Regions from separate parts of the Streptomyces sp. NPDC003027 genome, predicted to be linked through region 2. Evidence: riboswitches for the same ligand, from Rfam matches in the RefSeq annotation. Region 2 holds a riboswitch; the other holds the start of a gene.
The links. A riboswitch is a leader RNA that binds a small molecule or an ion and turns the genes downstream of it on or off. The one in region 2 is predicted to bind S-adenosylmethionine.
Positions count from the first base shown of each region.

Region 1: it holds a riboswitch for S-adenosylmethionine, as region 2 does, so the genes downstream of both, ACWDX6_RS19030 (aminotransferase class V-fold PLP-dependent enzyme) here and thrC (threonine synthase) in region 2, are expected to answer to the same signal.

Region 1 is NZ_JBSFTU010000024.1:88,774-104,446, reverse strand. It holds gene qcrA (cytochrome bc1 complex Rieske iron-sulfur subunit) at 1-587, shown strand, start outside; gene qcrB (cytochrome bc1 complex cytochrome b subunit) at 584-2,209, shown strand; gene trpD (anthranilate phosphoribosyltransferase) at 2,362-3,426, shown strand; SAM riboswitch class IV at 3,560-3,676, shown strand; gene ACWDX6_RS19030 (aminotransferase class V-fold PLP-dependent enzyme) at 3,839-5,203, shown strand; gene ACWDX6_RS19025 (Lrp/AsnC family transcriptional regulator) at 5,312-5,593, opposite strand; gene ACWDX6_RS19020 (rhomboid family intramembrane serine protease) at 5,635-6,372, opposite strand; gene ACWDX6_RS19015 (hypothetical protein) at 6,522-6,764, shown strand; gene ACWDX6_RS19010 (NYN domain-containing protein) at 6,799-8,163, shown strand; gene ACWDX6_RS19005 (NlpC/P60 family protein) at 8,419-9,447, shown strand; gene ACWDX6_RS19000 (NlpC/P60 family protein) at 9,646-10,653, shown strand; gene ACWDX6_RS18995 (hypothetical protein) at 10,714-11,925, shown strand; gene ACWDX6_RS18990 (PadR family transcriptional regulator) at 11,935-12,480, opposite strand; gene ACWDX6_RS18985 (MATE family efflux transporter) at 12,579-13,904, shown strand; gene ACWDX6_RS18980 (glycosyltransferase 87 family protein) at 13,862-15,190, opposite strand; gene ACWDX6_RS18975 (glycosyltransferase family 4 protein) at 15,274-15,673, shown strand, end outside.
Region 2 is NZ_JBSFTU010000011.1:109,162-124,834, reverse strand. It holds gene ACWDX6_RS11475 (PTS transporter subunit EIIC) at 1-295, shown strand, start outside; gene ACWDX6_RS11470 (FlgD immunoglobulin-like domain containing protein) at 372-3,806, opposite strand; gene ACWDX6_RS11465 (deoxyxylulose-5-phosphate synthase) at 4,165-4,509, shown strand; gene ACWDX6_RS11460 (SRPBCC family protein) at 4,586-5,053, opposite strand; gene ACWDX6_RS11455 (hypothetical protein) at 5,264-6,907, shown strand; gene ACWDX6_RS11450 (hypothetical protein) at 6,897-8,543, shown strand; gene groL (chaperonin GroEL) at 8,625-10,253, opposite strand; gene ACWDX6_RS11440 (cold-shock protein) at 10,564-10,767, opposite strand; gene ACWDX6_RS11435 (MoaD/ThiS family protein) at 11,152-11,430, opposite strand; gene thrC (threonine synthase) at 11,456-12,763, opposite strand; SAM riboswitch class I at 12,782-12,934, opposite strand; gene ACWDX6_RS11425 (glucosyl-3-phosphoglycerate synthase) at 13,056-14,009, shown strand; gene ACWDX6_RS11420 (hypothetical protein) at 14,106-14,396, shown strand; gene ACWDX6_RS11415 (alpha,alpha-trehalose-phosphate synthase (UDP-forming)) at 14,453-15,673, shown strand, end outside.

The DNA of each region.
Region 1 (15,673 bases), on a different contig from region 2:
TGGGCCGGCGCAAGCTGATCCGCAACACCATGTTCGGCGCGCTGTCGCTCGTACCGCTCTCCGGCCTGGTGCTGCTGCGTGACATGGGTCCGCTGCCCGAGAAGAAGCTCCGGACCACGCTGTGGGCCAGGGGCAAGCAGCTCATCAACATGAACACGCACGAGCCGCTGCGTCCCGAGGACGTCGCGGTCGGTTCGCTGACCTTCGCGATGCCCGAGGGCCTCTCGGAGCACGACCACAACTTCCAGACCGAGATCGCCAAGGCCGCCCTGATGATCGTCCGCATCCAGCCGGAGGACATCAAGGACAAGCGTGAGCTCGAGTGGTCGCACGAGGGCATCGTCGCCTTCTCGAAGATCTGCACCCACGTGGGTTGCCCGATCTCGCTGTACGAGCAGCAGACGCACCACGTGCTCTGCCCGTGCCACCAGTCCACCTTCGACCTGTCCGACGGCGCCCGTGTCATCTTCGGCCCGGCCGGTCACGCCCTGCCGCAGCTGCGGATCGGCGTGAACGACAAGGGCTTCCTCGAGGCGCTCGGCGACTTCGACGAGCCCGTCGGCCCTGCCTTCTGGGAGCGCGGATGAGCACTGTGACCGATAAGCAGAAGAAGGCGCCCGCCGGTGAGCGGGTGGCCGACTGGGCCGACGGCCGCCTGGGGATCTACTCCCTGGCCAAGGCCAACATGCGGAAGATCTTCCCGGACCACTGGTCCTTCATGCTCGGCGAGATCTGCCTCTACAGCTTCATCATCATCATCCTCACGGGTGTGTATCTGACGATGTTCTTCCACCCGTCGATGAACGAGGTGGAGTACCACGGCAGCTACGTCCCGCTGCAGGGTCAGCTGATGTCCGAGGCGTTCAACTCGACCATGCGCATCTCCTTCGATGTGCGCGGTGGTCTGCTCATCCGGCAGATCCACCACTGGGCGGCGCTGATCTTCATCGCCGGCATGTTCGTGCACATGATGCGCGTGTTCTTCACCGGCGCGTTCCGCAAGCCGCGTGAGATCAACTGGCTGTTCGGCTTCCTGCTGTTCTTCCTGGGCATGTTCACCGGCTTCACCGGTTACTCGCTCCCGGACGACCTGCTCTCCGGCACCGGTGTCCGCTTCATGCAGGGCGCGATCCTGTCCGTGCCGGTCGTCGGCACGTACCTGTCGATGTTCCTGTTCGGCGGCGAGTTCCCCGGCGGCGACTTCGTGGCCCGGTTCTACTCGGCCCACGTCCTGCTGCTGCCCGGCATCATGCTCGGCCTCGTGGTGGCCCACCTGATCCTGGTCTTCTACCACAAGCACACGCAGTTCGAGGGCCCCGGCCGTACGAACAACAACGTCGTGGGCATGCCGCTGCTGCCGGTCTACATGGCCAAGGCCGGAGGCTTCTTCTTCCTGGTCTTCGGTGTCATCGCGGTCATCTCGGCGATCGCCTCGATCAACCCGATCTGGGCGCTCGGCCCGTACCGTCCGGACCAGGTGTCCACCGGCGCCCAGCCCGACTGGTACATGGGCTTCGCCGAGGGTCTGATCCGTGTCATGCCGGGTTGGGAGATCAACATGTGGGGCCACACCCTGGTCCTGGGCGTGATGGTCCCGCTGGCGATCTTCCCGCTGATGCTGGCCGTGATCGCGTTCTACCCCTTCATCGAGTCGTGGATCACCGGCGACAAGCGCGAGCACCACATCGCGCAGCGCCCGCGCAACGCTCCGACGCGCACCGCCTTCGGTGTCGCCTGGATCACCGCGTACATGATCATGCTCGTGGGTGGTGGCAACGACATCTTCGCGACCCACTTCCACATGTCGATCAACTCGATCACCTGGTTCGTCCGGATCTTCTTCTTCCTCGGACCGGTCATCGCGTTCATCGTCACCAAGCGGATCTGCCTCGGCCTCCAGCGCCGCGACAAGGACAAGGTGCTGCACGGACGCGAGTCCGGCATCATCAAGCGCCTGCCGCACGGTGAGTTCGTCGAGATCCACGAGCCGCTCAGCCAGGGCGAGCTGTACCGCCTCACGGCGCACGAGCAGCACGAGCCCGCGCAGCTGCCGCCGGCCGTCGACGAGAACGGTGTGGAGCGCAAGGTGAGCCGGATGGAGAAGCTCCGGGTCAAGCTCAACCAGGGCTACTACGGCGAGGACAACCAGATCGCCAAGCCCACCGCCGAGGAGTACAAGGAGATCACCAGCGGCCACGGCCACCACTGATCACCTCTCCCCGGGGCTTCGCCCTGGGGGACCCCCGGAAGGTCGCCACAGCGGGAGCCCCGTCCATTCGATGGACGGGGCTCTTCGCCGTCCCCGGCGGTCGATAGGGTGGGCGTGTATTCGTCTCGTTACGCACATGACCAGGAGCTGCCATGAGCGCTGTGACCCCCGCTGGAGGACAGACCACGGCGGACCGCTCCTGGCCCGCCGTCCTCGACGGGCTGCTGACCGGCCGCGACCAGAGCGCGGAGGACACCGCCTGGGCGATGGACCGGATCCTGCGGGGCGAGGCCACCGACGCGCAGATCGCCGGCTTCGCGGTCGCCCTGCGCGCCAAGGGCGAGACGGTCGAGGAGATCACCGGCCTCGTCCGGACCATGTACGAGCACGCCAACGTCATCGAGGTTCCCGGCCCGTCCGTGGACATCGTCGGCACGGGCGGAGACGGTGCAAAGACCGTCAACATCTCCACCATGTCCGCGATCGTGGTGGCCGGCACCGGCGCCAAGGTCGTGAAGCACGGCAACCGGGCCGCGTCCAGCGCGAGCGGCGCCTCGGACGTCCTGGAGAAGCTCGGCGTCAATCTGGAGCTGACGCCGAAGCGGGTCGCCGAGGTCGCCGAGGAGGCCGGGATCACCTTCTGCTTCGCGGTGAAGTTCCACCCGGCGCTGCGCCATGTGGCCGCGGCCCGCAAGGAGCTCGGCATCCGGACCACCTTCAACTTCCTCGGTCCGCTCACCAACCCCGCCCGCGTCAGGGCCCAGGCGACCGGCGTGGCCGACGCCCGGATGGCCCCGATCATGGCCGGGGTGCTGGCCGAGCGCGGCTCCTCCGCGCTCGTCTTCCGCGGCGACGACGGCCTGGACGAGTTGACGACCACCGCCACCTCGCGGGTGTGGGTGGTCCGGGACGGCGCGGTGCGGGAGGAGGCGTTCGACCCGCGCGACGTCGGCATCGACCTCGTACCCGTGGAGGCGCTGCGCGGCGCCGACGCGTCGTACAACGCCGATGTGGCCCGCCGGCTGCTCGCCGGCGAGACGGGTCCGGTACGGGACGCCGTCCTGCTCAACTCGGCGGCGGCGCTCACGGCGCTCGAGCCGGGCGAGGGCAGTCTGGCGGAGCAACTGCGCGCGGGAATCGCGAAGGCGGCCGAGTCGATCGACTCGGGAGCCGCCCGCAGGGCGCTGGAGCGCTGGATCGCCGCCAGCAACGCGTGAGCGGCCGGTGACGCGTGAGCCCCTGGCATCGCGCGAGAGGACGAGAGGGCCCCGCCGTGGTGGGGCCCTTTTCCGTTCCGGGATCCGGACACGGGTTGCGCCGCGTCGATCACCTGGCATAGCTTCTCTGCCAGGTCATGAGTGACAGCTACGAAGCCCCGGCTTGCTGTCCGGCAACCCTCCGTCCGTGGCGGGGTGCCCCGGGTGAAGACCAGGCCGTAGGCAGCGAGGTCTACGGCAAGCGCGGACCCCTCGAAACCCTTGGGGTCCTGGTCCTCAGGGAGCCTCTTGTGAGCAAGCGAATGCGATAGGGCCTTCCCGCCCCTTCTTCGCGCACCCTCCTTCTTCTCTTCCCCAGCGCTGCCGCGTATCCGCCGGCGCGGGAATTCGCCTGCCTGTACGGGAGTTCGCCATGTCTGTCACCACCGCTGCCGCCGACCTGTCCGTTTGTGCCCCGCTGCCCGTTCTGGGACGGGACGTCACCGTGCCGCTCGTCACCGGGGGCGAGGTCGCCTACGCCGCACTGGACTACGCCGCCAGCGCCCCGGCCCTGCAGCGGGTCTGGGACGACGTCGCCGCCTACGCGCCGTACTACGGCAGCGTGCACCGGGGTGCCGGGTACCTCTCGCAGCTCTCCACCGACCTGTTCGAGAACAGCCGGGTCACCGTCGCCGAGTTCCTCGACTGCCGCCCCGACGACCAGGTGGTCTTCACCCGCTCCACCACCGACTCCCTCAACCTGCTGGCCGCCGCGCTCCCCGCCGGCTGCGAGGTCTTCGTCTTCGAGACCGAGCACCACGCCTCGCTGCTGCCGTGGCGGGACGCCCGGGTCACCTACCTCGACGCGCCGCGCACCCCCGCCCAGGCCGTCGAGACCCTGGAGCGCGCACTCGTCGGCCGCGAGCCTCACGGTCCCGCGCTCGTCTGCGTCACCGGAGCCTCCAACGTCACCGGTGAGCTGTGGCCGGTGCGCGAACTCGCCGCCGCCGCGCACGCCCACGGCGCCCGGATCGTCCTCGACGCCGCCCAGCTCGCTCCCCACCACCCCGTCTCCGTCCGGGAGTCGGACGTGGACTGGGTCGCCTTCTCCGGGCACAAGCTGTACGCCCCCTTCGGCTCGGGCGTCCTCGCCGGCCGCGCCGACTGGCTCCAGGACGCCGAGCCGTACCTGGCCGGCGGAGGCGCCTCCAGGAAGGTCGCCCGCCGCACCGACGGGGGAGTGGACGTCGAGTGGCACACCACCGCCGCCCGCCACGAGGCCGGCTCCCCGAACGTCATCGGCGTCTACTCCATCGCGTCCGCCTGCAAGGCGCTCACCGAGGCGGGCTTCGACTCCCTCGTGGAGCGCGAGCGGCAGCTGATCGCGAAGGTCCGGGAAGGCCTGGCCGAGGTGCCCGAGGTCAAGGTGCTCTCGCTCTTCGGCGACGACGCCCCGCGCGTCGGCGTCATCTCGTTCGTGGTCGAGGGCTGGAACAGCTCGCACTTCGCCGCCGCGCTCTCCGCGGAGTACGGCATCGGCGTCCGCGACGGCCTCTTCTGCGCCCACCCGCTGGTCCGCACGCTGCTGGGCAGCGACCCGCAGGACGTCGGCGAGTGCGGGGCACCGGAGGCGGAGCCGGGCGAGCAGTCGCTCAACGCCATCCGGGTGAGCTTCGGCGCCGGCACGCCCGACGAGCACGTGGAGCGTTTCGTACGAGCCGTCAAGGAGCTGGTCCGGCACGGCGCGCAGTGGAAGTACCGCACCGAGGACGGCCGCTGCGTGCCCGACCGCGGCTGAGCACCCACTCGTACGGGTGAAGGGGCCTCCGAGCGGGGCCCCCTTCACCGTGCCGTCAGGAAGGACGGCAGGGAGTCAGAACCCCAGGCCGGTCAGGACCCAGGCCGGTCAGGACTCCAGGCCGATGGCGAAAGCCGCTTCCAGGTCGTGCTGGGAGTACGTACGGAACGCGACGTGCGTGTCCGTGGCCTCGACGCCGGGGATCTTGCTGATCCGGCCGGGGATCACATCCGCCAGGTCGTCGTGCCGGGGCACCCGGACCATGGCGATCAGGTCGTACGTACCGGTCACCGAGAAGACCTCGCTGACGCTGTCGAGCGCGGCGATGGACTCGGCGATCTCGGGGATCCGGTCCACGCTGGTCTTGATGAGCACGATCGCGGTGATCACGGCTGGCTTTCTCCCTCGGTCGCCGCGGCTGGGCCTTCACTCTAGCCCGCCCGTCTCCCGCCACCACCCTTCCAGGGAAGCGCTGCCCGCACCCCCTTCCGGTGGTAGCGGCCCCAGGCGTAGAGGAAGCCGGCGCAGAAGCCCACCACGTGCGCGAGATAGGCGACACCGGGCCCCGGTCCGGCGGAGCGGGCCGCCAGCCACTGCAGCACGAACCAGAAGATCAGCACGATCCAGGCCGGGAAGCGCAGCGGCAGGAAGAAGAGGAACGGGAACAGGCTGGTCACCCGGGAGCGCGGAAAGAGATGGAGGAACGCCCCGAGCACCCCGGAGATCGCCCCCGAGGCCCCCACCAGCGTCTGCTCGCTGCCGGAGTGGACCATCGCGTACCCGATCAGGGCGACGTAGCCGCAGCAGAGGTAGAACAGCGCGAACGACACCGCGCCCATCCGCTCCTCGGCCATCGCGCCGAAGACGTAGAGGAACAGCATGTTCCCCAGCAGGTGCAGCCAGTTGCCGTGCACGAAGAGCGCGGTCAGCGGGGTGAGCAGCGCGCGCGGGTCGCCGCTCGTCAGCTCGGCCGGGACGACCCCCCAGCGGTGGAAGTACACGCTCTGCGCCGAGAGCAGCGCGTCCCCCGTGCCGTAGACCGGATTGAGGCCCGACACCGGACTGATCAGGAAGGTGAGGCAGCAGACGGCGATCAGGCCGTACGTCACCGCCGGTCCTTTCCGCGCGCCGTGCCACGCATCGAGGGTCGCTCGCCGCCAGTCGATCATGGACAGATCATGGCGTAACGGGGCCCATCCGGGCAGAGTGCCTCGCCGGGACACGGGGTAGCCGCGAGGCCGTAGGGTACGGGCAGTACCTCCGCAGTTCGACGGCGCACCGCGGCTCCCGCACCCCGCACATGAAAGAGGACGGCACGATGACGACGGTTCCCCTGCCGACCGCCGAGACCCGCTGGCGTTGCACACTCTGCGGCAACCTGACCCGGTTCGACGTGACCCGTTCCTCCAAGGTCGTCGAGTACGTCCATCTGGACCTCGCCGGTGAGCCGAAGGTGGAGGAGCGCGAGGTGGTCAGTGAGACCATCGAGTCGGTCCGCTGCCGGTGGTGCAACGCGGTGGACCAGATCGAACTGGTGGACAGGCCGGGCACCGCTTCCTGACGGAGCGGTGCGAACGACAGTGGGGTGACGGATCGTGGAGCAGCCCGCGCACGGTGGTGAGCCGGCCGGCGCGGCAGGTGACGCTGCCGAGACGCTCGACCGCCCGTTGCCGGAAGGCGTACGGCGGCGGGTCGTCGCGCTGGTGTCGGACGCCTTCGGCGGGCTGACCGTCGCCGAGCTGCCCGGACCCCTGCGGCAGTACGCGCGCTTCACCCCGAGCCGGCGGGCCAAGTTCGCCGGCACCGCCATGGCCGCCGCCCTGGAGAACGACCCGGTCTTCCGGCAGCGGATCGGCGAGCGCTTCAAGGAGGCCCAGCCGGAGCTGGCCGGAGCCGTCGAGTCCGGCGCCCCGCCGGCCGCCGCCGATCCCGTCGACGTCGCGGCGGCCGCCTATGTCCTGCGCCCCACGGGCTGGGTCAAGCTGGTCGCGGCCGCGGGCGAGGAGGCCCAGCGGGCGGACGCCGAGCGGGCCGACGAGGCCGGGCGGCGCGAGCTGGAGCGGCTGCGCGAGGAGGTCGCCGCGGCCAAGGAGCGCGGCCGGGGCGAGATCGAGCAGCTGCGCCATGACCTGGAGGCGGCCCGCAAGGAAGCCGAATCGCTTCATCGCAAGCTGCGCAGCGCTCAGAGCGACGTGAAGCGCGGCGAGGCCGCTCTGCGGCGCACCCGGGCGGAGATGGACACCGCCAAGGCGGAGGCCGCGGCCCGGGTCTCGGCCGCCGAGAGCGAGAGCCGCCGGCTCAAGGCCCGGCTCGGCGAGGTCGAGTCCGCTCTGGAGGCCAGCCGCCGGGCCGCCCGCGAGGGGCGCTCGGTGGAGGACATGCGGCTGCGGCTGCTGCTCGACACGGTCCTGGACGCCGCTCAGGGGCTGCGCCGCGAGCTGGCTCTGCCGCCCGCCTCCGTCCACCCCGCGGACACCGTCGACGCCGTGCAGCCCGGCCGGATGTCACCGAAGGACATCGCGGCCCGCGCCCTGTCCGAGACCGACCCGGCGCTGCTCGACCAGCTGCTCGCGCTGCCGCAGGCCCATCTGGTCGTGGACGGCTACAACGTCACCAAGACCGGCTACCCGACCATGCCGCTGGAGAAGCAGCGGCTGCGGCTGCTCGGCGGGCTCTCCGCGCTCGCGGCCCGCTCGGGCGCCGAGATCACCTGTGTCTTCGACGGGGCGGAGCTGGCGGCCCCGGTCCTGCTCGCGCCGCCTCGCGGGGTGCGGGTGCTGTTCTCCAAGCCGGGCGTCACCGCCGACGAGTTGATCCGTCAGCTGGTGCGCGCCGAGCCGCCGGGCCGCCCGGTCGTGGTGGTCTCCACCGACCGCGAGGTCGCCGACGGTGTCGCCAAGTCCGGTGCCCGGCCGGTGGCGTCCGCCTTGTTGCTGAAGCGGCTTTCGCGCACTTCGTGACATCTGTTAACTCCTGGGCTCGATGCCCGAATTCTGAGGGGCGCACGGTCAAGTCCTCATCACTGCCTGTGTGGTGCGAGTAAATAAAGTGCTTCGTGGGTGAGATTTTGCCCATGAGGATTTGAACTGATCACAAGTTGGTCACTAGGGTCAGGCCTCGAACCTTCGCGCGGTTGATCATCCATCGGGGATGACAGCGAAGGAACCGCCTGCCGAGCCCTGGTTGGGCGGCTGAGGAAGAAGGAGCTCGCCTTCGTGGCGTCCCACCGTCGTCCCAAGCAGCCGAGCCGCACCCGCGTGACCGTGCTCACCGCCACCGCCGCGGCCGCTGTCGCGCTCTCCGCCCAGACGGGCGCCCAGGCCGCTCCGAAGCCGAAGATCGACGACGTGAAGTCGAAGGTCGACAAGCTGCACCACGAGGCCGAAGAGGCCACGGAGCAGTACAACCTGGCCGAGGAGCGCCGCGGCAAGCTCCAGAAGGAGATCGGCGCGCTCCAGGACAAGGTGGCCCGAGGTCAGCAGGAGCTCAACGCCCTGCGCGACAACATCGGTTCGGTCGCCAGCGCGCAGTACCGCTCCGGCGGCATCGACCCGGCGATCCAGCTCTTCCTCTCCTCCGACCCGGACACCTACCTCGACAAGGCGTCCGCGATCGACCAGCTCGGCGCCAAGCAGGCCGACGTGCTCCAGTCGATCCAGGCCAAGCAGCGCACCCTCGCCCAGCAGCGCGCCGAGGCGACGACGAAGCTCGCCGACCTCGAGGACGTCCGCAAGACGCTGGGCGAGAAGAAGAAGAAGTTCCAGGGCAAGCTCGCCGAGGCGCAGAAGCTCCTCAACACCCTGACCGCCGCCGAGCGCGCCAAGATGCAGCAGGAGGAGCAGCGCGCCAGCCGGGCCGCGGGCGACCGCGTCGACCTCGGCAACGAGGTCCCGGCCTCGCAGCGCGGTGCCGCCGCCCTCAACGCCGCCGCCACCCAGATCGGCAAGCCGTACGTCTCCGGCGCCGAGGGCCCCAACTCGTACGACTGCTCCGGTCTGACGCAGTGGGCCTACCGCCAGGCCGGCGTCGGCATCAGCCGCACCACCTACACCCAGCAGAACGACGGCGTGAAGATCGGCCGCAGCCAGCTCAAGCCGGGCGACCTGGTCTTCTTCAACGGCCTGTCGCACGTGGGCCTGTACGCGGGCAACGGCACCATCCTGCACGCCCCCAAGCCGGGCGCCTCGGTCCGCTACGAGTCGATGAGCTACATGGGCACCTTCCAGTTCGGTGTCCGCATCTGACGCCTCGGACTCGACTCCCGCGGCCTGACGCCCGAACGGGTGGTTCGCCGCGACCCCAGCTGACGTGACGCCCCGCCGGTGACCTGTGGTCACCGGCGGGGCGTCACTTTGTATGCCCGGCATGCTCGTTGGAAGCCGTCTGATCACCGGCTACTGTCTGCCGCGCCAGTCTGCGTACAGCTGAACGGAGCGCGATACGTGGCGTCCCAACGACGACCCGTCAGGGTCACCGTCCTGACCGCCGCCGCGGCCACCGCGGCGACGGCCCTCGGCGCCGCCCCCGTGAGCGCCGACCCGAGCGGCACCCCGGAGGCCACCAGGGCCACGGTCGACCGGCTCTACGAGGAGGCCGAACGGGCCACCGAGGGCTACAACAAGGCCGACGAGCGGGCGGACACGCTGCGCAGGACGCTCTCCCAGGCGCAGGACAGCGTGGCTCGCGGCCAGGAGCGCGTCAACCGCATGCGGGACGCGCTCGGTTCGGTCGCCGGCGCCCAGTACCGCTCCGGCGGGATCGACCCGGCCCTCGCGCTGCTGCTCTCCGCCGACCCCGACTCGTACCTCGACCGGGCCTCCGTCCTCGACCGCGTCGCCTCCCGGCAGAGCGTGGCGCTGACGCAGCTCCAGGGCGAGCTGCGGAGGCTGGGACAGGAGCGGACGGAGGCGGGGCGGCTGCTCGCCCAGCTGGAGCACAGCCGGTCGCAGGTCGCCCGGCACAAGCGCACGGTCGAGCGGAAGCTCGCCGAGGCCCGGCGGCTGCTGGCCTCCCTCACCGCGGAGGAGCGCGCGTCCTTCGACCGCGCCTCACGGTCGGGCCGCGACCAGGACCTGCCGCCGCTCTCGGACCTCGGCCCGGCCTCCTCGCGGGCCGCGGCCGCCGTCGCCGCCGCCCGCGGCGCGATCGGCCGACCGTACGTCTGGGGCGCCACCGGCCCCTCCGCCTTCGACTGCTCCGGCCTGATGGTCTGGTCGTACCGGCAGGCGGGGATCAGCCTGCCGCGGACCTCCTCGGCGCAGCGGTACGCCGGACGCCAGGTGCCGCTCTCCCAGGCGCAGCCCGGCGACCTGGTGACCTACCGCGACGACGCCAGCCATGTCGGCATCTACGCCGGCGACGGCCAGGTGATCCACGCGCCGTATCCGGGGGCGCGGGTGCGCTACGACCCGGTCGGGATGATGCCGCACGCCACGGTGACCCGGGTCTGACCGTGGGAAGCCGGGTCCGGCCGTGGGGCCGGCCCTACGGCTGCCCGTACGATCGAGGGCGTGGCGGGTCAGGGGTGGGGAGCGGTGCGACGGGGAGTCGTCTGTCTAACGGCCGGCCTCCTGGCCCTCGCGGGGTGCGGCGGGCCCCCGCCCGACTCGGCGCCCCGGGAGATCCAGAGCCTGCTCGACCGCCGGGCGCGGGCGCTGCTCGCCCGCGACGAGGCGGCCTACGCCGTCGGACTCGACACGTCGCTCGCCCCGGCCGCCCTCAAGGAGTTCGACCACCTCGCCGAGGTGCCGCTCGGCTCCTGGGACTACCGGGTGAAGGACGTGGACCGGAGCGGCCGTGACCGGGCGACGGTCCACGCGGAGCTCGGCTACCGGCTCAGCGGCTACGACTCGGGTCCCGTCACGACGGAGCGCGTCCTCGACCTGATCGAGCGGGACGGGCGGTGGTACGTGACCGCGGACCGGCCCGGTGAGGACGCGGCCCAGCAGCTCTGGCAGCAGGGCGAGGTGGAAGCGGTGCGTGGAGCGCGCAGCCTCGTCCTCGGCGTCGGGCAGCCGGAGGAGCGCCTCCGGGCGATCGCGGCGGCGGCGGACCGGGCGGTGCCCGCGGTCTCGGCGGCCTGGCCCTCGCCCTGGGCGGGCCGGGTGGTCGTCCTCGTCCCCGCCTCGCTGGACGCCATGGGCGGTCTCCTCGGGGCGCCCGGGGCCTCCTACCGGGGCATCGCCGCCGTCACGACCGGCGCGATCCGCGGCGGCCCGGACGCGCCCCCCGACCGGGTGATCGTCAACCCCGAGGCGTACGGCGTGCTCGGCGGATTCGGGCAGCAGATCGTCCTCACCCACGAGACCACCCATGTCGCCACCCGCGCCGCGACCTCACCCGCCACTCCGGTCTGGCTCTCCGAGGGCTTCGCCGACTGGGCCGCCTACCGCGGCACCGGCCGTACGGCCGCCGAGGCCGCCCCGGAACTGCGCCGCGCGGTCCGGGCGGGCGACCTCCCGGCCGGGCTCCCCGACGACGAGGCCTTCGGCTTCGGCGGCGACCCGGACGCACTGGCACGGGCCTACGAGGGCGCCTGGCTGGCGTGCGAGCTGATCGCCGAGCGCTGGGGCGAGAAGAGGCTGACCGCGTTCTACCGCGCCGTCGGCGCCCACCCGTCCCGCGAGGGCGCGGTGGAGAAGGCCCTGCACGAGGTGCTCGACACGACGCCGGAGGAGTTCACCGCGGCCTGGCGCGCCCACCTCCGGGCGCGACTGGCCTGAGGCCGGCGGTCAGACGCCGTCCGGGGCCGCCGCGGCCTCCAGCTCCTCGATCGCCTCGGCCAGCCACTGCTTCTCGGCCGTGCCCGTCGCTCGGGCGATGCGGAGCATGCCGCGGCGGAAGAGGTCCGGTTCCCGCTCGGCGCGCACCGGGACGCCGTCCTCGTAGAAGAAGCTGGCCGGGGTGTTCAGGAACGCCTGGCGCCGGCGGAGGACGGCCGCCTGGTCCGCCGGGTCCGGGAGGTGGCCCAGGAAGGCGAGCAGGGTGAAGAAGCGCTGGCCGTCGGTGATCTCGGCCTCCTTGGGGGCCCGCAGCCGGGAGAGCAGTTCGGCGCGGCCTTCCGGCGTCAGTGAGAGCGTCCGCCGAGGTGCCGCGCTCGCGCCCGGTTCCATACGGCTCTCCAGCAGGCCCTGTTTCACCATGCGGGTGATCGCCGGGTAGAGCGCCCCGTCGCTGACCGGGCGGACATGCCCGCTCAGCCCCTGGATCCGGTCCTTCAGCTCGTACCCGTGCAGCGGTCTGTCGTACAGAAAGCCGAGGATCGTCAGCTCCAGCACCCGGCCGCCTCCTTCACGCTTGTCGCGGACCCGTCCGCCATGCTACCTCTTTTCGCGGCACCTCGAATCGAGGTAGCTCGTTTCGAGGAGGAGTACGGATGGGACACCGGCGGTCACTGATACAGCTCGCGTATCCGGTCTACTTCGCACTGCTGGCCTCGGTCGCCGCCGGGATCATCAACATGGTGTGGGTGGCCCGTCTCGGCGGGGCCGCCGTCGCGGCCGTCGCCGTGGCCACCAACGTCGAGAACGTCCTCCTCGGTGTCGTCCTCATGGCCGCCTCCGGCACGACCGTCCTCGTCGCCCGGGCCCGGGGCGCCGGCGACCCGGGCGCCCTGCGGTCCGCCGTCCGCGGCGGCTGGACCCTCGGTGCGCTGCTCGTCCCGCCGGTCGCGATCGGCGGGTATCTGCTGCGCGAACCGCTCGCCCGGCTCGTCCTCGGCGGCGACGACGCCCACGCGCTCGCGCTCGCCACCGCCTACTTCGCGATCTCACTTCCGGGCACGGCCGTCTTCTTCGCCACGCACGTCCTCGACGGGATCCTCAAGGGCGCGGGCGACACCCGCACCCCCATGCGCCTCGCGTTCCTCGCCAACGGGCTGATCCTGGTCCTCGATCCGCCGCTCATCCACGCGTACGGAGTGCCGGGCGCGGCCCTCGCCACCGTCATCGGCCGGAGCGCGGCCCTTGTCGCCGGGCTCGTGGCGCTGGGCCGCGACCCGCACCTTCGCGCGGCGGGCTCGGCCCGGCCCGCCGAAGGCACCGCCGCGGCCCTGCGGCGCACCGCCTCCACCGGACTGCCCATCTCCCTCGACTTCGTGGTCCGGATGGCCGGCGCCCTCGCCCTCGTCGCCGTCGTGGCACGGCTCGGGGTGACCGAGGTCGCCGCGTACGGCATCGCCACCAAGGCCATGTACGTCGCGACGATGGCGTTCTACGCCGTGCGCCAGGCCGCCGCCATCCACACCGCCCATCTGCTCGGGACGGGCCGCGACGAGCGCCGGGCCGTCGGCCGTCAGGCCCTGCTCCTCGGCTGCGTCCTCGGGGCCGCGGCCGCCGGGCTGCTGCTGCTCACCGCCGACCTCGTCATGCGCTCCTTCGGGGCCGCCGCGGACGTCGCGGCGGCCGGCGCCCTCTTCCTGCGCTGCCTGGGCCCGAGCCTCGTCCTCACGGCCGGGTTCATCGCCCTCGCGGGGGTCGTCGAGGGCAGCGGCGGCAGCCCCCGGCTCGCCAGGATCACCATCGCCGGGGTCCTGGCGCAGCTCCCGCTCGCGTACGCCCTGTCCGGCCTGGGTCTGCCCGGGATCTGCCTGGCGATGGCGCTCGCCATGGCGGGGCAGTGCGCGGCACTGGGCCTGCTGCACCGCCGTACACCGCGCCGTCAGGACGCCGACATCGACCTCTCGCGGTCGGGGTCCGCCTGAACCGGCAGCGACGGTACCGCGAGGCGCGGCTCCACCACCGTCTGGCGCCACAGGATCCGGCAGGCGCTGAGCGCCGCCGCGACCAGCAGGCCGTTCCGTACCACCAGCAGCGCGATCCCCAGCGGATCGCTCTCCGTCACGTGCGAGAACCACACGGGGAACTCGAACTGCGTCACCGCCGTGGCCCACACCACGAGATGCGCGGGCCGCCGCATCCGGCTCGCGCGGTAGGCCAGGCACACGGCGGCCAGGCCGACGAGCCAGATCATGTACTGCGGGCTGATCACCCGGCTGGTGGTGGTGAACAGCAGCACTGCCGTGAAGGCCACGTCCGCCGGAGTCGCGGTCGTGAAGGAGCGCGCCCGGATCCGCCACAGCAGCAGCCAGCCGAAAGCGGCCATGGTCAGGACCATCGCGGCCGTGGAGACGGTGGAGACGTACGGGCCGAGGAACTCGATCGAGCCGTAGTTCATCCGCGCCTCGCCCTCCCAGCCGAAGTGCCGCGCCACATGGAAGACCAGCGCGCCCAGCGACTCGACCTCCGTGCCCCGGTCGCGCTGGAAGTTCAGGAACGCCAGCGCGCCCGGCGCCGCGAGCGTGCACAGGAGCAGCAGGCCGGCCGCCGCGCCCGCCGCCGCCGACCAGGAGCGGAACGTCGCACGGCCGCGGGGGGTGCCGACGAGCAGCAGCACCGGCCACACCTTCAGCATCGCCCCGAAGCCGGCCAGCGCCCCCAGCACCCGCGGATGACGCGGGGCGGCGAGCAGGGCGGCGACGGCGACGGCGGTGACCATCAGGTCGTAGCGGGAGTACGCGGTGGGGCCGAGCAGGGGGACGCCGGCGATCCAGATCCAGGCACCGCGCAGCGCACGGCCCGGGCGCCGGCCCGTGTACAGCAGCAGGCCGAAGACGACCGCGTCGCACAGGAAGGCGAGGACGAAGAAGGCCGCGGAGTACCCCAGGAACGGCAGCAGCGCGGGGGAGAGGATCGCCAGCGCGGCACCCGGCGGGTACTGCCAGGTCACATCGGACATCGGGTACGTGCCCGTCCGGAGGACCTCGTACCAGCCCTGGTAGATCTGCTCGATGTCGCTCGTGACGTCGGGGCCGGGGACCGTGACGACCTTGAAGACGCACAGCAGCAGAACCACCCTGGTCAGAGCCCACAGCGCGAGCGGGAGCCGCAGACCGGTGCCGCGCCTCGTGCCGCCGGTCGAGCCGCCCTCGGCGCCGCCGGTCGTGCCACTCTTCCCGCCCGTGCGCGGTGCGCCCAGTACGCCCGTCATTCCTACCTCGTCCTTGTCCTGTCGGTCCGCTGTCGCGGAGGTGGTGCCGGGCGGGGGGCGCGGCCACGGTACATTCGGCCACGATGTACAAGACCTTGATCGTAACGAACGATTTCCCGCCACGACCCGGTGGAATCCAGGCGTTCTTGCACAACATGGCGTTGCGCCTGGATCCCGAGCGGATCGTGGTCTACGCCTCCACGTGGAAGCGCGGCCGTGAGGGGATCGAGGCGACCGCCGCGTTCGACGCGGAGCAGCCTTTCACGGTCGTCCGGGATCGCACCACCATGCTGCTGCCGACCCCTCGGGTCACCGCGCGGGCGACCGCGCTGCTGCGGGAGCACGGCTGCGAGTCCGTCTGGTTCGGGGCCGCGGCACCGCTCGGCCTGATGGCGCCCGCCCTGCGCAGGGCCGGGGCCCGGCGCCTGGTCGCGACGACGCACGGACACGAGGCGGGGTGGGCGCAGCTGCCCGGCTCGCGCG
Region 2 (15,673 bases):
CGGCTTCGTCGGTCTCTTCAACATGCTGGGTGACAAGGTCGGCTCCACCGCCATCGGTCCGTCCGGCTGGGCCCTCTTCCCGCTCCTCGACGGCAACACGGGCGTGGGCGGGACGATCGCGATCTACGCGGGCGGGCTCCTCGTTGGTTACGGGGTGGGCTTCGTGGCGACGTACTTCTGGGGCTTCAGCCGAGAACTCCTGGAGGAGTTCAACGTGGACACGGAGACGGAAGCGGCCGGTGCCTCCGCATCGGCCGTCTCGGGAGCGCCGAGCCCGGAACCGGCGAAGGTCTGAGCGGCGAGGAACGGGCGAGGGCCGCCTCCGGTGCGTACCGGAGGCGGCCCTCAGCCGCTTCGTCGTCCCGTCGGAATCAGCCGACGAAATAGCCGGAGACGTCGCCGACGAGGTGGACCGTCCCGTTGTGGTTGTAGAGCGTGACGGCCCCGTCCGCGCCCAGCGGCACCATGGTGAGGTTCGGCACCGTCTGCCCGGCCCCGGCGTTCAGGGTCGACGCGCTGGTGCGGGCCGTACCCGCCGGGAAGACCGAGACGAAGGTCGGCTTCGACACGTTCGTCACCGTCACGTTCATCACCACCGCCGAGACACCGGCCGCAGGAACGCCCACCTTGCCCGCGATCCAGAGGCCGGCCTGGCCGGGGCCTTGCAGAGAGCTGTACAGACCGAGCTCGATCCTGCTGTCCATCACACGCGCCGGCGTCACCGGCTGGAAGAGGGCACCGGTGCCGCTGGTCGTGTAGTAGCCGGAGACGTCCGCCAGCAGGTCCACGGACCCGTTGTGGTTGTAGAAGCGGACCTTGCCGTTCACCACGGGGACGACGACCAGGTTCGGCCGGGTCTCGTTCGCCACGAGGTTCAGGTTCGACGCGCTGGTCCGGGCCGTGCCGTCGGGATGGACCGAGACGAAGGTGGGCGCGGTGACGTTCGTCGCCGTCACGTTCATCACGACCGCCGACACCCCGGAGGAGGGCACCCCGTTCCGGCCGGTGACCTGGAGCGTCACCGTGCCCGCGGGCCCGACCTTCGCCTTCGGTACGCCGACACCGGCACGGGTGTCCATGGCCCGGACCGGCGCCAACGGCTTGAAGCGGGCGCCCTGAGCGTTGTCGGTGTAGTAACCGGCGACGTCCGCGAGCAGGTCCACTGTGCCGGCCCTGTTGTAGAAGCTGACCCTGCCGCCGCTGACCGGCACCACGACCAGGTTCGACACGGCCCGGACCGGTACGACGTTGAGGTTCGAGGCACTCGTCCGGGCCTCGCCGGCAGGGTGCACCGACACAAAGGTCGAGTTGCTCGCGCCGACCGCCGTCACGTTCAGCACGACGGCCGAAACCCCCGTGGCGGGCACGCCACCGCTCCCCGCCACCTGAAGGGTGACCGTCGCGCCGGGCCCGACCTTCGCCCTGCCCACTCCGAGCCCGCTGCGGGTGTCCATCACCCGGGTCGGCGTCACCGGCCGGTATCCGCCGGACGCACCCTTCACGGTGAACTCCCCGTTCACCCGGACATCAGGGCCACCGCTCAGCGGCCGGGCGGTCGCCATCCAGGTGTACGCACCGTTCGGCACGCGCACGCCGGCCGCGTCCTTGCCGTCCCACCCGACGGTGAAACGGCTGCCGACCTGGCCACCCGTGAACTCGCGTACGACCGCACCGGTGGCCTTGTCCGCCAGGGCGACCCGCCACGAGGCGGCGGGCTTCGACAGCCACCAGGCGCCCTCCCACAGCGTCCCGGTATCGCTGTTCCAGACCGGCTCGGTGAACCGGTCGATGACGGCGAGCGATCGGTCGGCGATGCCCCGCAGGGAGACGACGTGCAGGGTCTGCTTCGTGTCGACGTAGGCGAGGGAGTCGGTCAGCGGGTCGACATGCGAGGCGAACTTCGGGAACTCGTCCAGTTCTGTGGTCAGCGTCTCGACGACAGCGGTACCGGATCGCACGTCGATCACGCGCAGCTGCCCCATACCGGATGTCTCGGTGTCCAGTCGCGCGACGACGAATCCCTGGCCGAGGCTGTTGTTGTCGGCCAGTGAGCTGATCAGCCCGCCCACGGGAATCCGCTGCTTCGTCATCAGGTTGACGAGGACGCTGCCCTGACCGCCGTACAGGCAGTTGACCATCGCCCAGTCCCCGGCCACCCGGAACCTCTCCACCTTGCAGGTGGTGCCCGTGCCGACTGGTTCCGAGACGGCTCCGGTGGCCAGATCCACGCCGATGATCCCGGTGCCCTTCAACCTCCACAGCGTGCCGCCCCACAGAGCGGACGTGAGGACGGCAGGGTCCGACTCCACCCACACGACCTTGCCCGTGTCGATGTCGAAGACGATGTTCTTGCCGTCCCGCGTCAGGGCGCGGAGGTGGTGCCCCGAACCCGTGCGAATGGAGTGCGGCCGAACGGCAGGGGCCCGGAGCCGCCACACCTTCGCGTCCTTGCCGGTGCGCGCCTCCCACACCCGGACGACCGTCACACAGTCGACGCAGGTCCCGTCGTCCTCGGTTTCCAGAAGGACCAGCCGGCCGTCTCCCATCCGGTATCCCCGCTCGCAGTACCCGCCACCGCCCGGCGCGGGGCAGGACCAGGAGGACTCGGGCGCCGCCGACAGCGGTTCCGTCAGAGAGATCTGTCGGGCCTGGGCCGTACGCGTGGAGCCGTTGTCCTCGTTGTAGGCCAACTCCCCCTGGGACAAGTGAAGATAGCTCCGCTTCGCAGGATTCGGCGGGACCCGCTCGATCGGCTCCGCCCTCAGTGCGCCCGTCGGGTCGAGGGTGATCCGCTGAACGCCCCAGTGGCTGGAGTCCGTGCCGCCGACCGCGTACAGGCTGCCGTCCGCACCGGCGACCAGAGTCTCCGAGGCGCGCGGGAGCACCGTCACCGCCTCGCCGCTCGTCATATGCACGGCGCGCAGTGGGTGCGTCACGGAGCCGTAGTCGTCGTCGAAGGCCACGACGAGCCAGTCACCGAGCGTCTGCACCGCCTTCCGGTGCTCGTACGAGGGGATGGACACCTCGCGGGTGGTGGTGCCGTCCGCACGGGAGACCAGACGTACCGGGTCCCGCCGGTACTCCTCGTAGTGAACGAGCCAGTCCTGGGTGAGCGAGTAGCGCGGATAAGAGGGCGTGGCGGGGTCGGGCGGCGTGGGACGGAAGGCACCCGAAGCGAAGTCGACCAGACCGTAGCCGAACCGCTCGCCGTCCCGGTACTTGAGGAAGGCACTCTCCCGGTCCTGGGCGAGCACGGTGGGCGCCTCGGGCATCCGCACCGGCAGATCGACCTCGGCATCGGCCGGTGCCCCCTCCCCGACCCCGAGGAGGTGCAGGCTCGCCTCCGTGCCGTCGGCGCCGGGCACCCAGGTGAGCACCTGGTTCGCGGTGTGGGCATACGTCCAGTGGTGCCCCTCGGGACGGTTCCTTTCCCGCACCGATCCGGTCACGAAGTCGCGTATCTCGAAGGTGTCGCTGCCGAGGCATCCGTAGGTGTCGCCGTTGGGGATCGGGGCGCGCCCGTACGGGCATCCGGGATGGGCGACCGAGGCGCCGGCCGCCGGATCCCACCACTGTCGGCCCTTGCCCTCGGACCACCACTGCACACCGGCGCCCGCACCGAGCACCTCGGCCAAAGCGGGCTTCATGTGCGGCGGCGCCGGGATGGTCACCTCGCTCGCCACGAGACTCGTATCGGCGCCCGTCTCCGCGGCGGCGGGTCCCGCCCCGGCGACGAACAGCCCGGACAGGCCGAGCAGCGCGCTCAGACCGAGCGCGAGGGTGGATGTTCTTGCACGACGCACCACGAAGGGGCCCTCCCAGAAAAGGCAGACAGAGCGAGGACGGGCATCGCGCGGGCCCCCGGCCCTTCCTCCTCAGCAAGTGGCCCGACTCTAGCAACCGGAAGCGGCGCCTCAGCAGGTCCCGGGCTGGGCTTTCAGCTGGTGCCGACCCCCCGGGACGACAATCGGCGCGGAACTCCACCACGCGCGGCAACAGGCGGACCTGAGCCTGCGTTCCGGACCCCACCTGGTCCTCGTTCGTCGCGGGGCGCAAGGTCTGACCGTTTCCCGTTGGCTTCTGGCTCGGCCGCCCTCTCTCCGAGTGTGGCCAAGCGCCGGAAACTCCCGGGCAACGCCCGGCCCGGCCGCCTACCCTCGCCCCATGGACGGCTCCCGCTCCAGGACCTCGTACGTCTGCCTGCCCTGCCGGGCCTCGTACAAGCAGCCCTACGACCGCGCCCACGACACGCGGCGCTGCCCGCGCTGCTCGCGGACGCTGATCCATGTCGGCTCCGCTTTCGCCCCGCCCAAGCGCAGGGACACCGCCGCCTGGCGCACGCTCTCGGTGCTACTGAACGCAGGCGTCCGGTTCCACAAGAGCTGCTGCGGCGGGCCCGGTTACCGGCCCCGCTCGCTCAGCGAGGTGCGGGAGCGGATGACGTACGCCCGGCGATCCGGGGAACCCTTCGCGAAGGCGCTCGTGAGGCGCGAGCTTCCCCGCGGCTGAGGCCCGAAGCTCAAGCTTCGAGATTCGAGCGCTCTTCTACGGAAGGTATGTCGGCTGAACCGACCCCCGCCGCCGCTCACATCGTCCGGAGGTACTCCGCCAGGCGGTCGTACTCCTCCCTCACCCCCGCCTCCATCCCCGTCGCCAGTGCCTGGTCCCGGACCTCGGTCGACGGCCAGAGCGAGGTGCTCGTCAGCGCCGTGCCCCCGTGCGGGGTGGCGTCGAAGGTCAGGGTGACGTGGATCGGCGGGCCCGGCATGAGTTCGAAGTGCTCGGTGTAGACGAGGCGTTCGTTCGGGATGATCTCCTCGTACGTTCCCGAGAACACGATGTCCTGGCCGTCGGGCGACGTCTGGCCCCAGCGCCAGGTTCCCCCGACCCGGAGGTCGATGTCGCAGACGGTCGTGGTCATCGCGGCCACGCCGTACCAGTGGCGGACGTGTTCGGGGCGGGTCCAGGCTTCCCAGACGCGTTCCGGCGGGGCGTCGAAGGTGCGGGTGATGACGAGTTCCCGCTCCGATGGTGTCGTCAGCAACGTGATCATGGGATCGCTCCCGTCTCCCGGCCGAAATCGGAGGACTCTCGGACGCCCTCCTCTTATCATGATCACACCGGCACAGCCATCAAGCGAGTGAACGTGTTCAACACACAAGCGCTATGGTGCTGCCACGCGCCGCGTCGATCAACGCGCCGCCTTCCGACCTGTGGGGGGTCCCCTTTGCTGCGCTCCAAGCGCACGTTGCCGCATGCCCTCGTGCGTGCGGCGACCGTCTTCGTACTCTCGGCAGGCGTCGCCCTGCCCGCCGTCGTCGCGGCGCCGTCCGCGTACGCCGCCACCGTCAGCCACACCAGCACCCTGGACGACGGCCGGCTGACCGTCGGGCTGCCGAGCAGCGCCCTCTGGGTGAAGGTGAGCGTCCTCGCCTCCAGCGCCCCGGACGCCGCCGTCCTCGCCACGACCGACGAGCTGACCTGGTCCGCCGCCACCTCCTGGACGACCGACGCGCCGCTGCGGCTCCCGGAGGGCACCGCCCTCGGCGACTACCCCGTCGCCGTGGACTACCGCCTGCCCAACGGCGTCGTGGAGCGCTGGACCGGCGGCACCTTCGGCTACAAGCTGCACACCGGTGTCGGCGCGGTCGCCTTCGACCGCACGACCACCAGCTTCGACCAGCGCGGCGTCGTCCTGTCCGGCACGGCCACGACCTGGAACCCGGCGACCGGTGAGCGCACTCCCGCCGCCGAGGGCACCCCGGTCAAGGTCACGCTGAACCTGCGCGGCCCGCTCTCCGCGTCGACGCTCACCAGCACGGCGCGCGCCACCACCGCGGCGGACGGCCGCTTCTCGCTGCCCTTCACCCCGGACGCCGAGATCACCGGCGGTACGGCGGTCGTCGAGCCCTCAGCCGGCGTCGACCCGGACGAGCCGCGCCCGGTGCCCGCCGTGGCCGCCGAGAAGCTGGCGTACCGGATCACCGCCGACACCTCCAAGTACCGCGTCCACGCGGGCACCGACGTGCGCGTGACGGGCCGCGTGGAGCGCCTGACCGAGGACGGCTGGCAGCCCTTCGCCGGCGCCCCGGTGGTCTCCACCGGCACCCAGCCGGTCTCCTGGGAGAGCACCCTGCCCGCGGCGATCGGCGGCGCCGACTCGGTGGCGGACGGCTCCTTCCAGTACGCGGCCCGCGTCCAGACCACGACGACCGGCGTCTACACGACGCTGCGCCCCTCGGTGTACTGGGCCACGGCCCACGACCGGGTCTACGACGTGACGCCGATCGCGGTGCCGAAGGACTTCTCGTACACCGAGCGGCGCATGGCGCTGGACGAGTTCGGCCGGCTCACCGCGGCCGGACGGCTGGGCAGCTCGACGTACTGCGACGTGAAGCCCGACTGGGTCGCCCTCCAGGTCTCGCTCGACAACGGGCGCACCTGGGGCCAGATGAAGTCCGCCCCCGTCAACAGCTCCTGCCAGTACTCCTTCACGGTGTGGGGCCACACGAGCGCGCTCTACCGGATCTACCACCCGGAGACGGACCGTTTCGTCACCAAGACGAGCGACCCGGTCCGGCTCGCCCGCAACCCCACCCGGATCGTCAACGTCAGCATCAGCCCCTCGCGGCCGCGCACCAACACGCAGATGACCGTCAAGGGTCTCGTGCAGCAGAAGGTGAACGGCGTCTGGAAGGCCATGCCGGGCGCCAAGCTGACGCTGGTCTTCAAGCCCAAGGGCGACCCCAACTGGTACTGGGCGAAGAAGGACATCGCGACCAACTCGTCCGGCTCCTTCTCCACCAGCAACGTCAACTACGGCGACGGCACCTGGGCGCTGTTCCTCCAGTCCAAGTCCGGTTACTTCTACAGCGAGTCGAGGACGATCTATGTCGATGCGCTCTGACCTCCGCCGCTCGGCCGTCTGCCTGGTCACCGCGCTCACCCTGGGCGTCACGGTGACCCCCGCCCTCGCCGAGGAGCCGGTCCCCGCGACCGTGGGCATCGGCCGGGCCGTCACCGACGCCGAGCAGCGCGGCACCTTCCGGGTGACCGCGTGGACGGACGCGCCGCAGGCCGCCGTCGCCTCGGTATCCGCCAAGGTCCGCCACGGCAACACCGTCCTCGCCGAGATTCCGGCGCTGGTGGAGAACCCGTCGAGCCGGGGCACCTTCGCCCTGCCCGCGGACGCCACCCTCAAGCTCACCGAGGACGGCGGGTCCGTCCCGGCGCTCGGCAAGTACGCCATCGACGTGACGGCGACGGACTCGGCGGGCAACACGGTGGTCCGCGCCGACGCCGGCACGCTCGACTTCACGCTGCGGCCGTCCTTCGAGAGCTTCGGCGTCGGAACCCCGAGCTGGTCCGACAAGAACCTGCGCCCCAAGGGCCGCCTGCTCGGCATCCAGCCCGGCTCCGGCGACCGCGTGCCGCTGACCGGCCGTACGGTCGCGTACCAGCGCACCGGCGAGCAGGGGGGCCCGATCGGCTCCGCGACCACCGCCGACACCGGCGGCTTCACCGGCGAGCCGGTCCCGGCCACCCGGGAGTACGAGTCGATCAACGCCTCGTACAGCGAGGACAGCGCCGAGGTGCACGGCACCGCGATCTACCACGCGTGGAGCTCGGCGCGGACCAAGCGGATGACGCTGACCGCGAGCGCCGACAGGACGCGCGCGCTGAGCGGCGAGACCGTCACCCTCACCGGCCGGCTCACCGACCCGGAGAACGCCGGCGCCCCGCTGGCCGACGAGCCGGTGCAGGCGGGGGTGGGCAACGGGCTGCCGAAGACCGTGCGCACCGACGCCGACGGACGGTTCACCGTCCAGTTCGTCGCCGCCCCGGTGGGGGACGGCAGCGGCTGGTGGGTGCGGAAGGCCGACCTCTTCCAGGAGTGGTTCACCGCGGGCGGCCCCCTCGCCCTGCCGAAGGACTCGCGCACCACCGTGATGGGCTACTCCCTGGCGCCCGACGCGCGGCTGATGGTGTGGGGCGAGTTCCGCTCCCCGTACGAGCGGTGGTCGTCCACCTCGTCCAACCAGACGGTCGTTCTCGAGCAGTCGCCCGACGGGCGGACCGGCTGGAGCAAGGTCGCCTCGACGAGCTTCTACTCCGACGTCCGGGCTTCGTTCGGCATCAGCGCGTGGAACAAGGGCGGCTGGTTCCGGCTGCGGCACCTCACCACCGATTACTACGCGGAGTCCGTGAGCAGGACGTTCCACATCGTCCGGACGCCGACCCGGGTGCTGAACGTCAACGCCTCCCCGGAGCCGGTCCGCAAGGGCGCGACGGTGACCGTGACGGGCACGCTCCAGCAGGACGTGGCCGGCTGGAAGCCGCTGGCGTCGCAGCAGGTGCAGCTTCGGTTCCGGGCCAAGGGCTCCTCGAAGTGGATCACGGTCGCCAAGGGCAGCACGGCGGCGAACGGCGGCGTCGCCCTGAAGCACACGGCGACGGGGGACGGCGTGTACACGCTGTTCTACGCGGCCGACGGCACGCACTTCCAGGCGACGGGCACGGGCGACTACGTCGACGTGCGCTGACCCTCCGTACGACTGAAGGGCGGCACCCCCGGTGGGGGTGCCGCCCTTCGGCGTCCGGCAGAACCGCTGATCCTCGCGGGATCAGAAGTCCATGTCACCGCCCGGCATGCCGCCCGGAGCGGCCGCGGAGGCCTTCTCCGGCTTGTCGGCGATGACGGCCTCGGTGGTCAGGAACAGCGCGGCGATGGAGGCCGCGTTCTGCAGCGCGGAACGCGTCACCTTCGCCGGGTCGATGATGCCCTCGGCGATGAGGTCGACGTACTCGTTGGTCGCGGCGTTGAGGCCGTGGCCGACGGGCAGGTTGCGGACCTTCTCCGCCACGACGCCGCCCTCGAGGCCGGCGTTGACGGCGATCTGCTTCAGCGGGGCCTCAAGGGCCAGCTTCACGATCGCGGCACCGGTGGCCTCGTCGCCCGTGAGGTCGCCCTCGAGCTTCTCGAAGACCGAGGAGGCCTGGAGCAGGGCCACGCCACCACCGGCGACGATGCCCTCTTCGACGGCCGCCTTCGCGTTGCGGACGGCGTCCTCGATGCGGTGCTTGCGCTCCTTGAGCTCGACCTCGGTCGCGGCACCGGCCTTGATGACCGCAACACCGCCGGCGAGCTTCGCCAGGCGCTCCTGCAGCTTCTCGCGGTCGTAGTCGCTGTCCGAGTTCTCGATCTCGGCGCGGATCTGGTTGACGCGGCCGGCGACCTGGTCGCTCTCGCCCGCGCCGTCCACGATCGTGGTCTCGTCCTTGGTGATGACGACCTTGCGGGCGCGGCCCAGCAGGTCCAGGCCGGCGTTCTCGAGCTTGAGACCGACCTCCTCGGAGACGACCGTGCCGCCCGTGAGGATGGCGATGTCGTTCAGCATGGCCTTACGACGGTCGCCGAAGCCCGGAGCCTTGACGGCGACGGACTTGAAGGTGCCGCGGATCTTGTTGACGACCAGGGTCGACAGGGCCTCGCCCTCGACGTCCTCGGCGATGATCAGCAGCGGCTTGCCCGACTGCATGACCTTCTCCAGGAGCGGGAGCAGGTCCTTCACGGAAGAGATCTTGGAGTTGACGATCAGGATGTACGGGTCGTCCAGGGACGCCTCCATACGCTCCATGTCGGTGGCGAAGTACGCCGAGATGTAGCCCTTGTCGAAGCGCATACCCTCGGTGAGCTCCAGCTCCAGACCGAAGGTCTGGGACTCCTCGACGGTGATGACGCCTTCCTTGCCGACCTTGTCCATCGCCTCGGCGATGAGCTCGCCGATCTGGGTGTCGGCGGCGGAGATGGAGGCCGTGGAGGCGATCTGCTCCTTGGTCTCGACATCCTTCGCCTGCTCCAGCAGGGCGGCGGAGACGGCCTCGACGGCCTTCTCGATGCCGCGCTTCAGAGCCATCGGGTTGGCGCCGGCCGCCACGTTGCGCAGGCCCTCGCGGACGAGCGCCTGGGCGAGGACGGTCGCGGTGGTCGTACCGTCACCGGCGACGTCGTCCGTCTTCTTGGCGACTTCCTTGACCAGCTCGGCGCCGATCTTCTCGTACGGGTCCTCGAGCTCGATCTCCTTGGCGATGGACACACCATCGTTGGTGATCGTGGGGGCGCCCCACTTCTTCTCGAGGACGACGTTCCGGCCCTTGGGGCCAAGGGTGACCTTGACGGCGTCGGCGAGCTGGTTCATCCCGCGCTCGAGACCGCGCCGTGCCTCCTCGTCGAACGCGATGATCTTGGCCATGTGAAGTGGTCCTCCCGGACATGGGGTGGATAACGCTCCAGGACCGCGCCGACGCCCGCGACGGACGGCCTGCGTACCCGGCGGTTCCTTGCCCCACCTGGCCGCGGGCCTCGTCTGCCCGATCCTCGTAAGCACTCTCACCTTCAGAGTGCTAACGCCAATGATTAGCACTCGCCCTAGGAGAGTGCAAGCGCCTCCCACAGATCGGGAGGCCCCGCGAGCCGTCCGGGAACGCACGAGGGGCCCGCATCCCGGTCAGGATGCGGACCCCTCGGCGTGAGTGCGTACGTGGTGGCCGATCGCGCCGTGCTCAGACGGCGAGCTTGACCATGTCCGCCTGCGGACCCTTCTGGCCCTGCGAGATCTCGAACTCGACTCGCTGACCCTCTTCAAGGGTGCGGTAACCGTCCATCTGGATCGCGCTGTAGTGGACGAAAACATCCGCACCACCGTCGACCGCGATGAAGCCGTACCCCTTCTCCGCGTTGAACCACTTGACGGTGCCCTGAGCCATGCCTAACTCCCCTATTACTGGCCCTTGCGCGGGACCGCACTTCGCGGACCCGGGTCAGACCCTGCGCCGGAACGCGTCGACCGCGGCTGAATGTATCTGCCCAACTGCCCTCTGCAACAGGTCAATCGGACGAGAATTCTGGGCACGCCGGAAAGGAGGATAAGGGAGGTTTCACTGAATTCCGGGGCAAGTCGGGCCCGTCAAAGTGCACAGAAGGTACACAACACTCGAACACTTTGGCTGCTTCTTGTCGCGCGTCGACGCATTCTCATATGCGTCCGGCATGAGCAGCGGAGGGGCCTTCCCCAACTCTACCGTGCTCAACCATGCAGAATTGCCCCCTCCGTTTCTGGCGGAGAGGGCAATTCGGGGAATCGCGGTGCGTCAGCAGCCGCCGGCGACGGCCGGGATGATCGACACGCCCGCACCGTCCGGCGTCGCCGTCTCCAGGCCCTGCTCGAAGCGGACGTCGTCGTCGTTCACGTAGACGTTCACGAAGCGGCGGAGCTTGCCCTGGTCGTCCAGGACGCGGGCCGCGATGCCCGCGTGGTTCTTCTCCAGGTCGGCGATGACCTCGGAGAGGGTCGCGCCCTCCGCCGGGACCTCGGCCCGGCCGCCCGTGTACGTACGGAGGATGGTGGGGATGCGGACCTTGACGCTCATCGGGTTCTCCAGTCTCTCAGTCGGCTCAGTGGGCCAGGCCGGCGTCGCGGAACGCGTCCAGGCTCGGGCGGATGGTGGCGGTCGCCTGCGAGGTGTCGGCCACCGCGTCCAGGGTCTTGAGGCCGTCGCCCGTGTTGAGCACGACCGTGGTCAGCGACGGGTCGATGAGACCGGCCTCGATCAGCTTCTTCGTCACGCCGACCGTGACCCCGCCCGCCGTCTCGGCGAAGATGCCCTCGGTGCGGGCCAGAATCTTGATCGCCTCGACGACCTGCTCGTCGTTCACGTCCTCCACGGCGCCGCCGGTGCGGCGGGCGATGTCGAGGACGTACGGGCCGTCGGCCGGGTTGCCGATGGCGAGGGACTTGGCGATGGTGTCCGGCTTCTGGGGCCGTACGACGTCGTGACCGGCCTTGAAGGCGGCCGACACCGGGGAGCAGCCCTCGGCCTGGGCGCCGAAGATCTTGTACGGCTTGTCCTCGACGAGGCCCAGCTTGATGAGCTCCTGAAGACCCTTGTCGATCTTGGTGAGCTGCGAGCCGGAGGCGATCGGGATCACCAGCTGGTCGGGGATGACCCAGCCGAGCTGCTCGCAGATCTCGTACGCGAGGGTCTTGGAGCCCTCGCCGTAGTACGGGCGCAGGTTGACGTTGACGAAGCCCCAGCCCTCACCCAGCGGGTCGCCGATGAGCTCGGAGCAGAAGCGGTTGACGTCGTCGTAGTTGCCCTCGATGCCGACGAGGTCGCCGCCGTAGACCGCGGCCATGACGACCTTGCCCTGCTCCAGGTCGTGCGGGATGAACACGCAGGAGCGGAAGCCGGCGCGGGCGGCCGCGGCGCCGACGGCGCCGGCCAGGTTGCCGGTGGAGGAGCAGGACAGGGTGGTGAAGCCGAAGGCGCGGGCGGCTTCGAGGGCCTGGGCGACGACGCGGTCCTTGAAGGAGTGCGTGGGGTTGCCGGAGTCGTCCTTGACGAAGAGCCTGCCCGGCTCGACACCGAGCTCACGGGCGAGGTTGTCGGCCTGGACGAGCTTGGTCCAGCCCGGGTTGAGGTTCGGCTTGTCGGCGACGTCGGCCGGGACGGGAAGCAGCGGGGCGTAGCGCCAGATGTTGGCGGGGCCGGCCTCGATCCGCTTGCGCAGCGCCTCGGGGTCACCGGTGGGCAGGTTGTAGGCGACCTCGAGCGGGCCGAAACACAGCTCGCAGGCGAAGATCGGGCCGAGCGGGAAGACTTCACCGCATTCGCGACAGGAAAGCCCGGAAGCGGGACCGAGATCGACCGTGCTCTGGGCGTTCGGCGTGTTCTCGGTGTTCGCGACAGTCTGTACAGCCATTGGAGGCGAGGCCCTTTCTCCTCATCTTTCCCATGGCGAATTTCGCCATGAGACGGATTTGGCACCTTCCCTAGTCGGGGACCTCGCTGGCGCGCTGTGTCGCGGACGAGACCGACTGGAGGGTTGCCGGGGCTTCAACGGGCCGTTTCCCTCTGCCCCTCTGGATGAGCGGTATTCGGTTGTGGAACGCGGGCGGCACCCCGACATGCGTCGGGCGTCCGCGTTGTTCAAGACTGTAACCGAAGGCATGGACGGTTGAGATGGTCGTCCGAACCGCGAGATGGAGATCACCTTGCTGGATGAAGTGGAGCGCTGGCTGGCCCGGCGGTCCTGGTCCGTGTCCGACCGTCCGCTGGAGCGGATCCTCGCGGCCAAGCGGGGGACGACGGTCAGCGTCGTGCTGCCCGCGCTGAACGAGGAGGCGACGGTCGGCGCGATCGTCTCCGTGATCCGCCGCGAGCTGATGTCCGACGCGGTCCCGCTCGTCGACGAGCTGGTGGTGATCGACTCCGGTTCCACCGACCGTACGGCCGAGGTCGCGGCGGCGGCCGGGGCCCGGGTGGTGGCGCGCGACGAGATACTTCCCCGGATACCGGCCGCCCCCGGCAAGGGCGAGGTCCTGTGGCGCTCGCTGATGGTGACGGGCGGGGACGTCGTCTGCTTCGTCGACGCGGATCTGCGGGACTTCTCCGCCGACTTCGTCTCCGGGATCGTCGGCCCGCTGCTCACCGAGCCGGACGTGCACCTCGTCAAGGCGATGTACGACCGCCCGCTGGGGGACGCGCCCGGTCAGGGCGGCCGGGTGACGGAGCTGGTGGCCCGCCCGCTGCTCAATCTGCACTGGCCCCTGCTGGCCGGTTTCGTCCAGCCGCTGGGCGGCGAGTACGCGGCGCGGCGCTCGCTGCTCGAACAGCTGCCGTTCCCCGTCGGCTACGGAGTGGAGCTGGGCCTGCTGGTCGACGCGCTGCACACGGTGGGCCTCGACGCGCTCGCCCAGGTCGACGTCGGGGTGCGCAAGCACCGCCATCAGGACGGGCAGGCGCTCGGCCGGATGGCGGCGGCGATCTACCGCACGGCGCAGCTGCGCCTGTCGCGCGGGCATCTGGTGCGGCCCCGGCTGACGCAGTTCGAGCGGGACGGGACGGGCGGCGGGAAGGGGTTCGCGCCGCGGACGTACGCGGTGGACACGGAGGAGCGGCCGCCGATGCTGGAGATCGCGGAGTACGCGCACCGCCGGGTGGCCTAGCCGCGTGGCGGAACGTCGGATGATCACGTTTCCTGCCTAGATTTCCCTTTCATGAGGTCTGTGCATCACAGGTTCACGCATCGAAGGGGAGCCCTCTTGGCGGTCGCCGGTCTCCTCGCCGGCTCGCTGCCCCTCATGGCGGCCGCTCCGGCCGCGGCCGGGGCGATCGAGCCGCTGGGCGAGCGGACGGGCCGGGTCCAGCCGGCGTGGACGACCCCGGCGCCGACGGTCCGCCCGGCGCGGCCCGCCCCGCACGGCCCCGGCGGCTCGATGGCCGAGACCGGCGCGCACGGCGAGCAGCTCTGGCTGCTCGGCGGACTCGCGCTGGCCCTCGCGGGCACGGGCGCGGTGGCGAAGGCGGCCCTGCGCGGCCGCCGTGGCGACTGAGCGCCGACCTCGTATACGTACGTTTGAGCGTTTACGGGACGGGCTAGGTTCGGCACATGGCTTCAGTACTGGTGGCTTCGAACCGCGGTCCCCTCTCGTACGTGCCGCGCGAGGACGGCTCGGGCGCGCTCGACGCCCGTCGCGGCGGCGGCGGACTCGTCTCCGGTCTCTCGGCGGCCCTCGCCGGGCAGCCGGAGGCGCTCTGGGTGTGCGCGGCGCTCTCGGACGGGGACCGGGAGGCCGTGCGCACGGGCGTCTCGGAGCCCGGCGTCCGCATGCTGCCGGTCGATCCGGTGGTCTACGACGGGGCGTACAACGGCATCGCGAACTCGGTGCTGTGGTTCCTCCACCACCATCTGTACGACATCCCGGTCGCGCCGGTCTTCGACGCGGAGTTCCGGCGCATGTGGGAGGCGTACCGCGACTACAACCGCGCCTTCGCGGAGGCGCTGGCCGCGGAGGCGGCGGAGGGTGCGGAGGTCCTGGTGCAGGACTACCACCTGGCGCTGGTGCCGGGGCAGTTGCGGGAGCTCCGGCCCGACCTGCGGATCGCGCACTTCACGCACACGCCGTGGGCGTCGCACGAGTATCTGCGGATGCTGCCGGAGGACGTCCGCGAGGAGCTTCTGTGGGGGATGCTCGGCGCGGACGAGCTCGGCTTCCACACCTGGGCCTGGGCGTCGGAGTTCATCGGCGGCGCGCACATCGACAGCGCCGAGGGGGTGGCGCAGGGCTCCTCACCGAGCGGTGATCCGTGGCGCGGAGTGCACCACCGCCGGTATGGCGGGCCCACGCGTTCCACGCGGGTGCGGGTGTACCCGCTGGGTGTGGACGGGGACGAGCTGCGGGCGCTGGCGCACCGGCCGGAGGTGGACGACCGGCTGGCCGCGCTGCGGGCCGAGGTCGGCGACCGGAAGACGATCGTCCGGGTGGACCGTACGGAGCTGTCGAAGAACGTGGTGCGCGGCCTGCTCGCCTACCGCGAGCTGCTGCGCGAACGGCCGGAGTGGCGGGGCCGGGTCGTCCACCTGGCCTCGGCCTACCCGTCCCGCCAGGACCTGGCGGTCTACCGCGACTACACGGCCGCGGTCGCGCGGCTGGCCGAGGAGATCAACACGGAGCTGGGCACGGAGGACTGGCAGCCGGTGCTCCTGTCCGTGAAGGACGACTTCGCGCGCTCCCTCGCGGCGTACCGGATGGCGGACGTGGCGCTGATCAACCCCGTGCGGGACGGCATGAACCTGGTGGCCAAGGAGATCCCCGTGGTGTCCGAGGCG